DNA from 2 places in the Nonomuraea coxensis DSM 45129 genome. Region 2 is predicted to be linked to the other one. Evidence: riboswitches for the same ligand, from Rfam matches in the RefSeq annotation. Region 2 holds a riboswitch; the other holds the start of a gene.
What was found. Region 2 has a riboswitch for thiamine pyrophosphate ahead of thiO (glycine oxidase ThiO). Riboswitches for the same ligand answer to the same signal wherever they lie in the genome.
Positions count from the first base shown of each region.

Region 1: it holds a riboswitch for thiamine pyrophosphate, as region 2 does, so the genes downstream of both, Nocox_RS00635 (purine-cytosine permease family protein) here and thiO (glycine oxidase ThiO) in region 2, are expected to answer to the same signal.

Region 1 covers NZ_CP068985.1:129,296-136,320, reverse strand. Annotated here, with positions in the region: gene Nocox_RS00660 (hypothetical protein) at 1-154, shown strand, start outside; gene yidC (membrane protein insertase YidC) at 269-745, shown strand; gene Nocox_RS00650 (ATP-binding protein) at 762-1,196, opposite strand; gene Nocox_RS00645 (sensor histidine kinase) at 1,339-3,207, opposite strand; gene Nocox_RS00640 (methylated-DNA--[protein]-cysteine S-methyltransferase) at 3,295-3,864, shown strand; gene Nocox_RS00635 (purine-cytosine permease family protein) at 3,830-5,173, opposite strand; TPP riboswitch at 5,164-5,279, opposite strand; gene Nocox_RS00630 (rhodanese-like domain-containing protein) at 5,344-5,667, opposite strand; gene Nocox_RS00625 (Fpg/Nei family DNA glycosylase) at 5,694-6,572, opposite strand; gene Nocox_RS00620 (GOLPH3/VPS74 family protein) at 6,643-7,025, shown strand, end outside.
Region 2 covers NZ_CP068985.1:3,225,206-3,232,230, reverse strand. Annotated here, with positions in the region: gene Nocox_RS15060 (YbaK/EbsC family protein) at 1-360, shown strand, start outside; gene Nocox_RS15055 (GNAT family N-acetyltransferase) at 370-945, shown strand; gene metF (methylenetetrahydrofolate reductase [NAD(P)H]) at 1,102-2,022, opposite strand; gene Nocox_RS15045 (polyprenyl synthetase family protein) at 2,129-3,196, shown strand; gene thiE (thiamine phosphate synthase) at 3,327-3,965, opposite strand; gene Nocox_RS15035 (Rv2175c family DNA-binding protein) at 3,943-4,320, opposite strand; gene Nocox_RS15030 (NAD(P)/FAD-dependent oxidoreductase) at 4,351-5,514, opposite strand; TPP riboswitch at 5,596-5,712, shown strand; gene thiO (glycine oxidase ThiO) at 5,700-6,821, shown strand; gene thiS (sulfur carrier protein ThiS) at 6,818-7,018, shown strand.

The DNA of each region.
Region 1 (7,025 bases), 3.1 Mb from region 2:
CGTCATAGGGGCCCTGCTGGGCCTGTTCGTGGTGTTCAACTTCCTGCTGCCGCTGCTCGCGGGACTGTTCAAGCTCGTCCTGATCGTGGGTGTGATCGCTCTGCTCGTGTTCGTGGTGGTCACCGTGATGAGCAAGTCCTCGCGTTCGGAGTGACCCAGCTCCTCCTCGACCCGTAGCCGGCCGGGATCACCCTGGTGGCGATCCTGCATCGACTCTCTTGTCGCGTTCGTCGTCGGCGCGGCCGGTGGTGACGCCGCGCTCGCGATCGTGCTGCTCACGCTCGCCGTACGGCTCCTGCTGCTGCCGCTCAACGTGCGCCAGGCCCGTACGGCGAGGATCCGCGAACGCCTCGCCCCTCAGCTCGGCGCGCTCAGGAAGCGCCACGCGCGCGACCCCGAGCGGCTGGCCGCGGAGACGAGGGCGCTGTACGCCGCCGAGGGCAGTTCGCCGTTCGCCGGGTTCCTGCCGATGCTGGGGCAGGTGCCGTTCCTGTGGCTGATGTACCGGGTGGCGACGCATCCGACGGCGCTGGCCGGGCACACGTTCTTCGGGGCGCCGCTGGGGCAGCAGGTCGCGGGCCTGGTGGCGAATTACGGTCTGGTCAGTGTGCCGGTTTCGGTCTTCGCGCTGGTGCTCGTGCTGGTGCTGCCGCTGGCGGCGGGGCTCTACGTGCTGGTGTCGAGCGCGTGGGCGACCGCGGAGCGGGCCGTGCTCCACCGCCGCGTCGCCGGCGCGAGCGCCTGACATGAGAAGAGGCCGGCTAGCCGGCCTCTTTCAACGCCGCGACCTGCCCGTTCATCGATGCCGACTGAGGAGCGGGCAGGATCGCCCACACCGTCGTCGTGTCCCCGTCATGGCGCACTCCCCAGCTCTCCGCCACGTACTCCACGATGCCGAGCCCCCGCCCGCCGAGCGAGGACAGGGTCGGCCGCCCCGCCCGTGGTTCGGTCGCGGCGCCCCCGTCACTCACCGCCACCTCGATGTGCTCGTCGCTGCGCAGCCAGGCGACCCTCACCATGCCCGAGGGCAGCGGGTGCGCGTGCCGCAGCGCGTTGCTCAACAGCTCGCTCACGACGAGCACCGCGTCGTCGATCGCCGTCGCGAAGACCCCGCTGTCCTGCAGGTCCGTGCTCAGACGCTGGCGGGCGACGGCGACGCTGGACGGCGCGTACGGCAGCAGCACCACGCTTGACACACCCACCTCCCCGTTCCCTGTGCCCCCCGCGGGAACACTCCCCGGTACGACCGAAATGCCCCGTTACTCGATCCCAGAAACCGCATCTCGATCACAGCTTGTACACATTGGAAGATAGATCAGCTCAACCGTGACCACCTCGTTACCGCATCGGTGTGTCGGATCCGATAGTGCCGGAACCCTTCAGCACCAGCCGCATCCTGGTGCCCCCGCCGGGTCTCGGATGTGCGCTCACGTCTCCCCCTTGTGCCCTCGCCAGGCTGCGGACGATGTAGAGCCCGAGCCCTACTCCACCAAACCTTCTCCGGTCGCCGCTGTCCACCTGGACGAACCGCTCGAAGACCCGTTCCCGGTCAGGAGCGGCGATACCGACGCCCTCGTCGTCCACCACGACGACCACGTTGTCGTCCTCCGGCCACGCCCCCACCGTGATCAGCCCGCCCTTGGGCGAGTACTTGAAGGCGTTCTCCAGAAGCTGCCCGAGCACGATGTCCGTGGCGAGCGCGTCGCCCAGCACGTACGGCAGCTCGCCGCCGATCGCGACCTCCACCCGGTGCCGGTCCGACAGCACGGGCAGCCCCAGCGTGGCCACGTGGATGCGCTCGGCCAGGTCGAACTCCTCGATGCGCACCTTCAGCTCGTCCGCCCCGGCCCGCGCGCCGAGCAGCAGGTGGTCCATGAGCTGGCCGAGCGACCTGGCCCGCTCGGCGATCGTGTGCACGGCCGCGCGCCGCTCCAGGTCGCCGAGCTTGTCCCAGCGGGCGTCGAGCGTCGAGGCGAAGCCCCGCACGATCGTGATCGGCGTGCGCAGCTCGTGGCTGGTGGTCGCGAGGAACAGGTCCTTGGCCTCCTCCAGCTCCTTGGCCCGGGTGACGTCGCGGAAGTCGACCACGACCTCGCCGGTCTCCTCGATCCGCGCGCCCACCACGTCCAGCCACCGCCCGGTCTCCAGCTGGAAGGTGAGCTTCTCGCCCGGCGCGGGCAGCGGGAACGGCGGCGGCCCGCCGAGCACGGCCTCCGGGGGGATCGCGGTGATCTCGGCGGCGGCCGGGTTCCAGCGCACGACCCGCCCGGCCTCGTCGAGCACGGCGATGCCGTCGGCGCTCGCGTCGAACACGGCCCGCTCGTGGGCCCGCTGCCGCACCGCCTCCTGGTAGGCGACGGCGTTGCCGACCGCGATGCCCGCGTGCCCGGCCAGCAGCTCCAGCAGCTCCAGCTCCAGGTGGCCCGGGGTGCTCCTGGCGAACAGCGCGTAGAGCGCTCCGTAGGGCCGGCCGCCGACCGCGGCCAGGCCGAGCGCGATCGTGTGCAGGCCGTCCAGCCGGGCCCACACGAGGTCGTCGAGCCCGCTCGACTCCAGCATGACGGTCCTGCCCGTGCGTAAGAGCCGGTCCACGAGGCTCGTCCGCAGGTCGGTGGTGGTGCCGCGGAGGCCGTCCGGCAACTGGTACGTGCTCACCAGCCGCAGCCGCTCCCCCTCGATGAGCACGAACCCGCCCGCGTCGGCCCCGGTCAGCTCGGTCAGGCTGGCCGAGATGCGGTCGAGCACGGCCGAAAGCTCCAGGTCGGAGTTGATGTCGCCGACCACGTCGGTCAGCCGGCGCACGAGCCTGGCCCGGCGCGCCATGCGGTCCTTCGCGACCTGGTCGGCCCTGGTCAGGTGGTGCACGCACACGTAGCCGGCGACGGCGCTGCCGAGCCGCAGCGCGCTGATGTCCACCCGCACGTCGAGGAGGTCGCCGGCGCTGTCGAGCCGCTTGGTCCGCACCGACACCTGGCCGCCGGTCCGTACGCGCTCCAGCGCCGCGTTGTGCTCGGCGGTCAGCTCCGCCGGGACGATCGGCGCCCGGCGACCCAGCATCTCGGCGGCCGTCCAGCCGAACAGCCGCTCGGCCGCCTCGTTCCAGACCAGCACGGTCTGGTCCCTGTCGACCGCCACGACGGCGTTGGGCGAGCTGGCGAGCACCGCGCGGGCGATCTCGTCGTCACTACCGGCCCATTGGTCCCCCACTCCTCCATAGTGCACGTGGCGCGGTGGGTGCGTCGGGCGATCCGTCCGATACGCTGCGGTCACGACAATTCCGGGAGGGGCGAGGGCATGACGAGCGGCGAACTGGACGCCCTGCTGCGCGTGACCTCCAGCACCTACCGGGGGGACTCACCGGACATCGCGTTCGGCACCTACGACGGAGCCGTGGGCCGGCTGGTGCTGGCGGTGACCGGCAAGGGCGCCGTGGCCTGCTCCTTCGAGCCGGAGAACGACGTCTTCGAGCTGATCAGCCGGAGCGTGGGCCGCTTCATCGGCCCCGACCCGCGACGCCTCGACCCGCTGCGGAGAGAGCTGGACGCCTACTTCTCGGGCCGGCTGCGGGCCTTCGCCACGCCGGTCGACCTGGCGCTCGCCACGCCGTTCGCGCGCACGGTGCTGCAGAAGACGATGGCGGTCCCCTACGGCACGACCACGACGCTGGAGAGCATCGGCGAGAGCATCGGCCGGCCGCGCGCGCTGCGGGCGATCGGCAACGCGCTGGCCTCCAACCCCCTCTGCGTGATCGTCCCCTGCCACCGGGTGGTGCGCGAGGACGGCGCGCTCGGCGACTACGCGGGGGGCGTCGCCGCCAAGCAGCACCTGCTCAACGTCGAACGGCGCGCCTCGATCGGGCCGTGAGAGCCCCGGCGAGCAGCGTCACCAGCGCCGCCACCAGGGCCGCGCCGAGCGCGCCGTTCATCCACGGCTGGCGGGTGAAGCCGATCGCGTCGCGAAGGCCCGCCCAGATCCCGTCCCAGGCGGCGACGGTGGGCGTCGAGGTGGTCAGCCAGTAGGCGACGAAGCCGAGCGCCCACGGCACCAGCATGCTCCGGCGCGAGGGGGCGTCCTCGGCGGTGTTCCAGGAGCCGGCGCGGGCGAAGACGAAGTAGTCGACGGCCAGCACGGCGAACATCGGCACGAAGACCGCGCCGATCACGCCGAGGAACGCGCCGTAGGAGGTCACGTCCACGACCAGGGCGATGGCGACGGTCAGCACGCCGATCGCGACCGAGAACACCCGCCGGTCCACGCGCGGCATGAGGTTCTGCAGGGACATGGTGGTCGAGTAGACGTTCGCGAACGACTGGTCGGTCTCGCGCAGCACCAGGATGCCGAAGAACAGCGCGCCGAGCGGCGCCGCCACGAACGGCGCGAAGACCGCCGTGCTGTCGGCGGTGACGGCGGCGGAGCCGGCGATGGCGACCGCGTACACGCCGAGCCCCAGGCAGGCGACCTGGGCCAGCGTGTAGCCGCCGACGACGCCGGTGAACGCGGCCCGGCTGGAGCGGGAGTGCCGGGCGAAGTCGGCGGCCATCGGCACCCAGGAGACCGACAGGGCGATCACGTAGTCGACGGCGGCGGGGAAGGCGGTCCACGAGCCGCCGGCGTGCGTGGGGGCCTCGTTCAGGAAGAACCACGTGAACCAGAGCATCGAGACGATCACGCCGGCCGTGACGTAGCGGCGCAGCAGCCGGATCGAGCCGAGCGGCCAGATCGTCAGCGCGGTGGTGAGCACCCCGGCGGCGATCACCCACACCTGGTACGGCACCCCGCCGAAGATCGCGGTGGCGGCCTTGGCGATCACCCACAGCTCGAACGCCCCCCAGCCGAGCATCTGGACGATGTTCAGCACCGTGGGGACGTAGGAGATCCTCGCCCCGAACAGCCCGCGCAGCAGCACCATGGCGGGCTGCCCGGTCTGCGTTCCCGGGACGGCGGACAGGCCCACCATGGCGGTGCCGATGAGGCTGCCGACCAGCGCCGCGACGAGCGCGGCCGCCAGGCTGAGCGGAGCGTTGCCGAGGGGGTCGAGCAGGAACAGCGCCCCGGAGAAGCCGAGGAGGCTGACACCGAGGTTGGCCCAGAGGGCGCCCTGGTCGAGGACGCCCAGCGTCTTCGGCGACGCGCCGTCGAGGGTCAGGGGGACTTCGTCGGCGACCTGCGCCATCGCACGCTCCCTACGCCGGCATTACCCGGACAGGTTCAGGCGGTCGGCAGCGGCTGGAAAGCTGCCCTCTCAGCCCGGCGAACCCCGAGCTCCCGCGACAATCTGCAGTTTTCGCCCTCATGATGCCCCAATGGCGTCGAAAGCGCCATATGAGGATCGTCTCCGGCCGATCAGGCCACGAACGGCTCCTGGCCCGTCTCGCTCACCATGGGCAGGCGCGCGGCCTCCCACGACTGCATGCCGCCGCCGACGTTGACGGCGTCGCGCCCGAGCTGGTTGAGCCAGGCCGCGACCTGCAGCGACCGGCCGCCGACCCGGCAGACGACGTAGACGGTGCGGTCGGCCGGGATCTCCCCGACCCGGCCCTGGATCTGGGTCATGGGGATGTGCACGGCGTGCGGCGCGTGGCCCGCGAGCCATTCGTCCTGCTCGCGCACGTCGAGCAGATAGGCGTCAGCGGGAACCGCGCCGGCCTCGGTCTCAGGAACAGTCATGCTTCCATTGTCCCGCCCGCGCGAGGTCATTTGAGCAGCTTGGACATGCGCCGGTCGGCCAGCGGCTTGCCGCCCGTCTGGCAGGTGGGGCAGTACTGCAGCGAGGAGTCGGCGAACGACACCTCGCGGATCGTGTCGCCGCACACGTCGCAGGGCTGCCCCGCCCGGTTGTGCACGCGAAGGCCCGACTTCTTCTCCGCCTTGAGGTCCTTGGCCGCGAGGCCGTGCGCCCGCTCGACGGCGTCGGCGAGCGTGGTGACGATGGCCTCGTGCAGGTCGGCGACCTGCGCGTCGGTCAGCGTTCCAGCGATCTTGAACGGGGACATCCGCGCCGCGTGCAGCACCTCGTCGGAGTAGGCGTTGCCGATCCCCGCGATGATCTTCTGGTCGCGGAGCAGGCCCTTGATCTGCGTACGGTTGCCGCCCACGATGCGCTTCAGCGCGTCCACGGTGAAGGCCGGGTCGAGGGGGTCGGGGCCGAGCGCGGCGACACCGGGCACCTCGTCCGGATTTTTCGTGACATAGATGGCGAGCCGCTTCTGCGTCCCCGCCTCCGTCAGCTCGAACCCCGGCGCCAGGCCCTCGTCGTCCGGCGCGAAGCGCACCCGAGCCGCGAGCGGGCCCTTGCCCGGCCGCACCGGCCTGGCCCCCGACAGGTCGTCGCGCCAGCGCAGCCATCCGGCCCGCGCCAGATGGATGACCAGGTGCAGCCCGTCGCAGTCGAGGTCGAGGAACTTGCCGTGCCTCGCCACCCCGGTCACGGTCAGCCCGCCGAGCGCCGTGACCGGCGGATCGAACGTCTTGAGCGCCTGGATGCCGACCACGTCGACGGCCATGATGGACCGGCCCACCGCCCTTTCGCGCAGGAAGTGGGCCAGAGACTCCACTTCGGGAAGTTCCGGCATGCCCCCAGCGTACGGTGCGCACCGGACCATCCACAGCCTGTGGAAAGCGCCGGGCGATTAGTGTCGGGGCATGAAGGTGACGATCGCCGAAGAACTCCTCCTGCTCGCCTACAGCGAGGACGAGGGCAAGCAGCTCATCAGCACCATGCAGCTCGACCCCGCGCTGGCCGGCGCGCTCCTCGCCGAGCTCGCCGTCGAAGGCCGCGTCGAGTTGTCGGACAAGAAGCTCGTCCTCACCGGCACCGCACCGCTCGGCGACGACGAGCCGGATGACGAACTGGACGACGAGCTGAAGGCCGTGCTGAGCCGCGTCGCCGGAGAACACAAGGAGCGCAAGCCCGCCTGGTGGGTGCAGCGCCTGCAGTCGTCCAAGCTGCGGACGCGCCTGCTGACCAGGCTCGCCGAGGCCGGGGTGCTGACCGAGCAGCGGGGCAAGGTGCTCGGCCTCTTCCC
Region 2 (7,025 bases):
GCGCAGCTCGGCTGCGAGGTCGGCGCCATCGCCAACAGCCTGATCTTCGACGCCGACGGCGAGCCGCTGCTGGTGCTGACGAGCGGCGCGCACCGCGTCGACACCGCTCTGATCGCCCGTACGGCGGGCGCCGCGAAGGTACGCCGGGCCACCCCGGAGTTCGTCCGGGCGGCGACCGGCCAGCCCATCGGCGGCGTGGCCCCGGTGGGGCATCCCGCGCCGGTGCGCACGCTGGTGGACAACTGGCTGGGCAAGCACGAGGTGGTGTGGGCGGCCGGCGGACATCCGCTGACGGTGTTCCCGACCACGTTCGAGGAGCTGGTGCGCATCACCGGGGGCCTGGCGGTGGACGTCGAGTAGGGTGCGACGGTGATCGAGTTTCGCGGGGCGGGACCGGCCGGGTTCACCGAGCGGCTGGAGACGGTGATCGGCATCTACACGGCCGCGATGCGCCCGCCGGCGGACCAGATCGCCGGCCGCAAGGCGATCATGCGCAATCACGCGACATATCCCTATTTTCAGTGCTATTTCGCAGAATTGCGCGATTCGTCCCTTTCGTCGGGCGACCGTGAGAAGCCGTACATCGTCGGCTTCGCCTACGGCTTCCGCGGCGCCCCCGGGCAGTGGTGGCACGACGTCGTGCTGCGGGCGCTCGCCGAGCAGTCCGGGCGCGAGGCCGCCCACGCCTGGCTGGGCCACGCCTTCGAGCTGGCCGAGATCCACGTGCACCCTGAGTACCAGGGCAAGGGCATCGGCCGCGCGATGATCAGGGCGCTCTGCGCGGGCCGTCAGGAGCGATCGGTGGTGCTGTCCACCCACGACCAGCCGACCGCCGCCCGCCACCTCTACGCGAGCCTCGGCTTCGTCGACCTGCTCTCCGGGTTCGTCTTCCCCGGCGGCTACGAGGAGTACGCGATCGCGGGCCGCCCCCTCCCCCTGCCCTGACACGTGGTTTGCCGCGTCATGACCTGGGGCATGAGTCCTTACGGAAAGTGACCGACCCTTTACCGGCCGATCTGGTTACCCTGCCGTCATCCGCCCGGTCCCCCTGCGGGCGGGTGACGGCCCGCACCCGCTCATGGACGAGCCTTGACGCGGGCCTCAGGCGGGCGACGAGGCCGGCTCCAGCCGCTGGAACACCTCACGGGAGGCGCTGGAGCGGTTGAAGGTGATGAAGTGGATGCCGGGCGCGCCCTCGTCCAGCAGCCGCTGGCACAGCTCGGCGCCGTGCTCGATGCCGAGCCGCCGCACCGCGGCGGGATCGTCCTTGACCGCCTCGAAACGCGCCGCCACGTCCGTGGGGAACGGCGCCCCCGACAACTGCTCCGAACGCGCGATCGTGCTCAGCTGGGTGACCGGCATGATGCACGGGATGATCGGCGTGTCGCAGCCCTCGGCCGCCACCCTGTCACGCAGCCGCAGATAGTCGTCGGCCTGGAAGAACATCTGGGTGATCGCGTAGTCGGCCCCGGCCCGGCACTTGCGCACGAAGTGCTCGGTGTCGGCCTCGATGGACGGCGAGCGCGGATGTTTGTACGGGAAGGCCGCCACGCCCACGCAGAACTCGCCCGCCTGGCGGACCAGGCGTACGAGCTCCTCGGCGTAGAGCACGCCCTCCGGGTGCCGCACCCACTCCCCCGTGGGGTCGCCGGGCGGGTCGCCGCGCACGGCCAGGATGTTGCGCACCCCCGCGTCCGCGAAGCGCCCCACCAGGTGGCGCAGCTCGCGGACGGAGTGGTTGACCGCGGTGAAGTGCGCCACGGGGGTCAGCGTGGTGTCGTGCGCGATGCGCTCGACGATGTCGACCGTGCGGTCACGGGTGGAGCCGCCGGCGCCGTAGGTGACCGACACGAACGTCGGCCGCAGCGACTCCAGCTCCCTGATCGCCTTCCACAGCTGCCGCTCGCCCTCGTCGGTCTTCGGCGGGAAGAACTCGAACGAGAACGTGCGTTTGCCGGAGGCGAGCATCTCGCGGACGGTGGGGACACGTCCCGGCAGGACGGAGGGTCGACCAAGGGCCATGCCCACCAGGCTACAGGCAGCGGCGGCGCGCGCCGAGGCCGCGGATCGCCCCCGCTCGGCCACGTCCCGATCGGAAGCGCTCGAAGCGGCCACTAGTCTCGGTGTCATGACCAGTGACGCCGCGAGCATGGACGTCCTGCGCACGCGGGTTGAGCGTGCCCTGGGCGCCTTCGTCGAACGCCAGCTCCCCGCCTCCGGTGACCCCGACTTCCAGCCGCTCCGCACGGCCGCCGAGGACCTGCTGGCCGGCGGCAAGCGGCTGCGGCCCGCGTTCTGCTACTGGGGGTGGCGCGGCGCGGGCGGCGCGGACGGCCCCGGCATCTTCACCGCGGCCGCCTCCCTTGAGCTGCTGCAGGCCAGCGCGCTCGTGCACGACGACGTGATGGACAAGAGCGACCTGCGCAGGGGCATGCCGGCGGCGCACCGCCGCTTCGAGGCGCTGCACGAGAAGGAGGGCTGGCACGGCTCCGCCCCGCAGTTCGGCGAGGGCGCCGCGATCCTGCTGGGCAACCTGCTGCTGATCTGGTCGGGCGAGATGTGGCGCACCAGCGGGCTGCCCCGCGAGTCGCTGGAGGCGGCCCAGCCCGTGCACGACCACATGCGCACCGAGCTGATGTGCGGCCAGTACCTCGACCTGCTGGAGCAGGCCCACGGCGAGAACACCTTCGACTCGGCGCTGCGGGTGGCCCTCTACAAGAGCGGCAAGTACTCCGTCGAGCAGCCGCTGCGGCTCGGTCTCGCGCTGGCCGCCCGCGAGCTCGCGCCCTGGATGGACGAGCTGTGCACCGGCTACGGGCGGCGGGTCGGCATCGCCTTCCAGCTCCGCGACGACATCCTCGGCGTCTTCGGCGACCCGGCGCAGACCGGCAAGCCGGCGGGCGACGACCTGCGCGAGGGCAAGCGCACCATGCTCGTGGCCCGTACGCTCGCCGCCGCCTCCCCCGGCGAGGCCGCGACCGTGCGCCGCCTGCTCGGCGACCCCGGGCTCGACGAGGACGGCGTCACCACGCTGCGCGGCGTCATCGAGGGCACCGGCGCGCTGAGCGCCTGCGAGGACCTGATCGGCGACTACCTCGGCGAGGCGCTGGACGCGCTCGGCCGGGCCCCGGTCACGGAGGAGGCGCGGGCGGCCCTGAAGGACCTCGCGATCGCCGCCACCTCCCGCACCACCTGACCGGCCACACCCCGCGCCACTCGACCGGCCACGCCCCGCGCCGCCTTACCGGCCGCCGGGCCTTTTCCGCTCCCGGCATGGGAGCGCCGCCCCACCGGACGGTGGGGCGGCGCGAGGGTCGGATGGTCGGTCAGGCCGCGGCGAGGCGCTTGGCGAACTCCGCCGCCGCCGCGCCGGGATCGTCGGCCTCGGTGATGGCGCGCACGACGACGACCCGGCGCACGCCGTACGACAGGACCTCGTCGAGGTTGCCGAGGTCGATGCCGCCGATGCCGAACCACGGCCGCGCCTCGCCCAGCGACGCCGCGTGCCGCAGCAGCGACGGGCCGGGGGCCGGGCGGCCCGGCTTGGTCGGCGTGGGCCAGACGGGCCCGCAGCAGAAGTAGTCGACGCCCTCCTCCACGGCCGCGGCGGAAGCCTCGGCGGCGGAGTGGGTGGACCGTCCGATGACGAAGTCGTCGCCGAGTATCTCTCGCGCGACCGTCAACGGAAGGTCGTCCTGCCCCAGGTGGAGCACGTCGGGCCGGGCGGCGTAGGCGATGTCCGCCCGGTCGTTGACCGCCAGCAGTTTGCCGTGCCGGTCGCAGGCGTCGCGGAAGACGTCGAGGAGGGCGAGTTCTTCGCGGGCCTCCAGTCCCTTCTCCCGCAGCTGGATGATGTCCACGCCGCCCGCCAGCACCGTGTCGAGGAACTGCGCCAGGTCGCCGCGGTCGCGGCGGCCGTCGGTGCAGAGATAGAGGCGGGCGTCAGAAAGCGAGGGCTTGGGCACGCCGCTTGACCTCGGTGTGACGGCCGGCCCTGATCGCCTCGACGGGCGAGCCTGGCAGGGAGTCGTCGGGGGTGAAGAGCCAGCGCAGGGACTCGGCGTCGTCGTAGCCGGCGTCCCGCAGCACGGTCAGGGTGCCCGGCAGGCCCTTCATCACGTCCTTCCCGTCGAGGAACACCGCGGGCACCTGTGGGGACCCGCCGCCCTCCCGGCGGACGCCGAGGAGCTTGTGATCCTTGAGGAGCTGCTTGGCCCGCCCGATCGGGAGATCCAGGCGCTTGGCCACTTCGGGGAGCGTGAGCCACTCGCTGACGAGCTGGTCGGTCTCCCGGTCGATCTGTGCAACATAAAGCGTCACGGAACCACAACTACCACATGCCGTGCTTGCTCAAACAACACAATCCCGTAGGGGTACTTCTGGATCTACCAGGCGTTCCGCGTCCAGCCGGGAGCCCGCGCCGATGATACGGCGGCCCTGGACGAGGTCTCGCGGCCGGTCCACGGCGAACACGGCGGCGAGAGTGTCGTCGCCCCTCAGCCATACGGCGGACCACTTGCCCTCGGGGCCGCCGCGGTAGAGCAGCCGCTCGCCCGCGGGGTGGTGGCCGGCGTACTGGACCATGTGCCCGAACTGCTCCGACCAGAAGTAGGGGACCGGGTCGTAGACGGCGTCCTCGCCGAGCAGGCTCGCGGCGGCGACCTCGGGGGCGTTGAGCGCGGTGTCCCAGTGCTCGACCCGCAGCCGGTCCTGGAAGCGGCGCGACCACCAGGCGGCGCAGTCGCCCACCGCGACCGTGCCGGGCAGCGAGGCGCGCAGGTGCTCGTCCACGACGACGCCGTTGTGCAGGTCGAGGTCGGCGTCGGCCAGCCACTGGACGGCCGGGCGCACGCCGATGCCGGCGACGACCACGTGCGCGTCCAGGAACTCGCCGCCGACCAGCTCGACGCCGCCCTCCTCGACGGAGTGGACCATGGCGCCGAGACGCAGGTCGATGCCGTCGTACCAGCGTGCGGTGCGGGCGCCGATCTCCGCGCCGACGGCGAGGGCGAGCGGCGCGGGGCCGGCCTCGACCACCGTGACCACGCAGCCGGCGCGGCGGGCGGCCGTGGCCACCTCGGCTCCCACCCAGCCCGCGCCGACGACCACGACGCGGGCGCCGGGGACGAGCGCGGCGCGCAGCTCGTGGGCGTCGTCGAGGGTGCGCAGGACGTGCTGGGGGCCGTCTCCGGGCAGCCGGACCGGGTCGGCGCCGGTGGCGATGACCAGCCCGTCGAAGCGGAGCTCGCCCTCGGTGGTCTCGACGGCGCCCGGCCGCAGCGCGGTGGCGGACACCCCGGGTCGGAAGGCGACGCGCAGCGCGGCGAGGTCGGTGTCGACGAACGTCGTGTCGGACTCGCCGAGCAGCACGCTCTTGGTCAGGGGCGGGCGATCGTAGGGGCGGTGGCGTTCCCGCCCGACGAGGGTGATCCTGCCGCCGAATCCGCGCCCGCGCAGCGCCTCGACCGTGCGTACGCCGGCCAGGCCCGCTCCCACCACCACGACATGGTCCACGACCAAGACCATAGACGGGTACGGGGCCCGGCGGCGAAGGGGGTCGTGCCTGGAGCCGCCGGGGACGTCGTAGGGTGGGGGCGTAAGACGCGCGGGAGTCCGGCCGTGACCGGGCTGAGAGGAAGGCTGCGTCGGGCCTTCGACCGCAAGACACCTGATCCGGATCATGCCGGCGAAGGGAGCGCATGGTGGAGGTCATCGTCGGCGGCGGGATCGTCGGGCTGTCGGTCGCGTGGCGGCTGGCGCGGGCGGGGCGGCCGGTCACCGTGGTCGACCCCGATCCCGCGGGCGGGGCTTCGCACGCGGCGGCGGGCATGCTGGCGCCGGTCAGCGAGGTGACCTACACCGAGGAGCCGCTGCTGCGGCTCGGGCTCGCGTCGCTGCGCCGCTGGCCGGCCTTCGCCGCCGAGCTGGCCGCCGACGCGGGGCTGCCCGAGGGGGCGGGCGGGGTGGACCTGCGCGCCGAGGGCACGCTCGACGTGGCGTTCGGGGCCGACGACCTCGCGGCGCTGGACGAGCTGGCCGCGTTCATGGACAAGCTGGGGCTGCCGGTGGAGCGGCTGACCGGGCGCGAGTGCCGCCGCCTGGAGCCCATGCTGGCGCCGTCGGTGCGCGGCGGCCTGCTGGCCTCCGGGGACGCCTGGGTGGACCCGCGCCGCGTGACGGCGGCGCTGCTGACCGCACTGGAACGGCGGGCCGTGCCGATCGTCCGCACCCGGGTCACCGAGCTGCTGCGCGAGGACGGGGCTGCTGGGCGGGTCGTGGGGGTGCGGCTGGAGGGGGGCGCGGAGCTTGCGGCCACGACGGTGGTGCTGGCGGCCGGGGCCTGGAGCGCCGGGCTGGCCGGGGTGCCGGTGCGGCCGGTCAAGGGGCAGATCCTGCGCCTGCGCTCGCCGCAGCCGCTGCTGACCCGGTGCGTACGCGGCTCCGTGCACGGCTCGTCCGTCTACCTCGTCCCCCGGGGCGACGGCGAGCTGGTGGTCGGCGCGACCCAGGAGGAGCTGGGCTTCGACACCCGGGTGACCGCGGGCGGCCTGTACGAGCTGCTGCGCGACGCCAGGGAGCTGGTGCCGGGCGTGACCGAGCTGGAGCTGGCCGACGTGGTGGCGGGCCTGCGCCCCGGCACGCCGGACAACGTGCCGATCGTCGGGCCGGCGGGTGACGGGCTGGTGCTCGCCACCGGCCACCACCGGGGCGGTGTGCTGCTCGCGCCCCTCACGGCGGCCCTGGTGGCCGGGGAGGCGGGCGGCGAGGAGGGCGGGCCGGCGGCGTTGTGCTCGCCGGCGAGATTTGGAGAGATCGCATGATGGTGCAGATCAACGGGGCCGCGCACGAGGTCGCCGACGGCACGACCGTGGCGCAGGCCGTACGGGCCCTGACGGCGGCGACCACCGGGGTCGCCGTGGCGGTCAACGACGAGGTGGTCACGCGCGGCGCCTGGGAGACCACGGCGCTGCGCGAGCGCGACCGCGTGGAGGTGCTGACGGCGGTGCAGGGTGGATGATCTGATC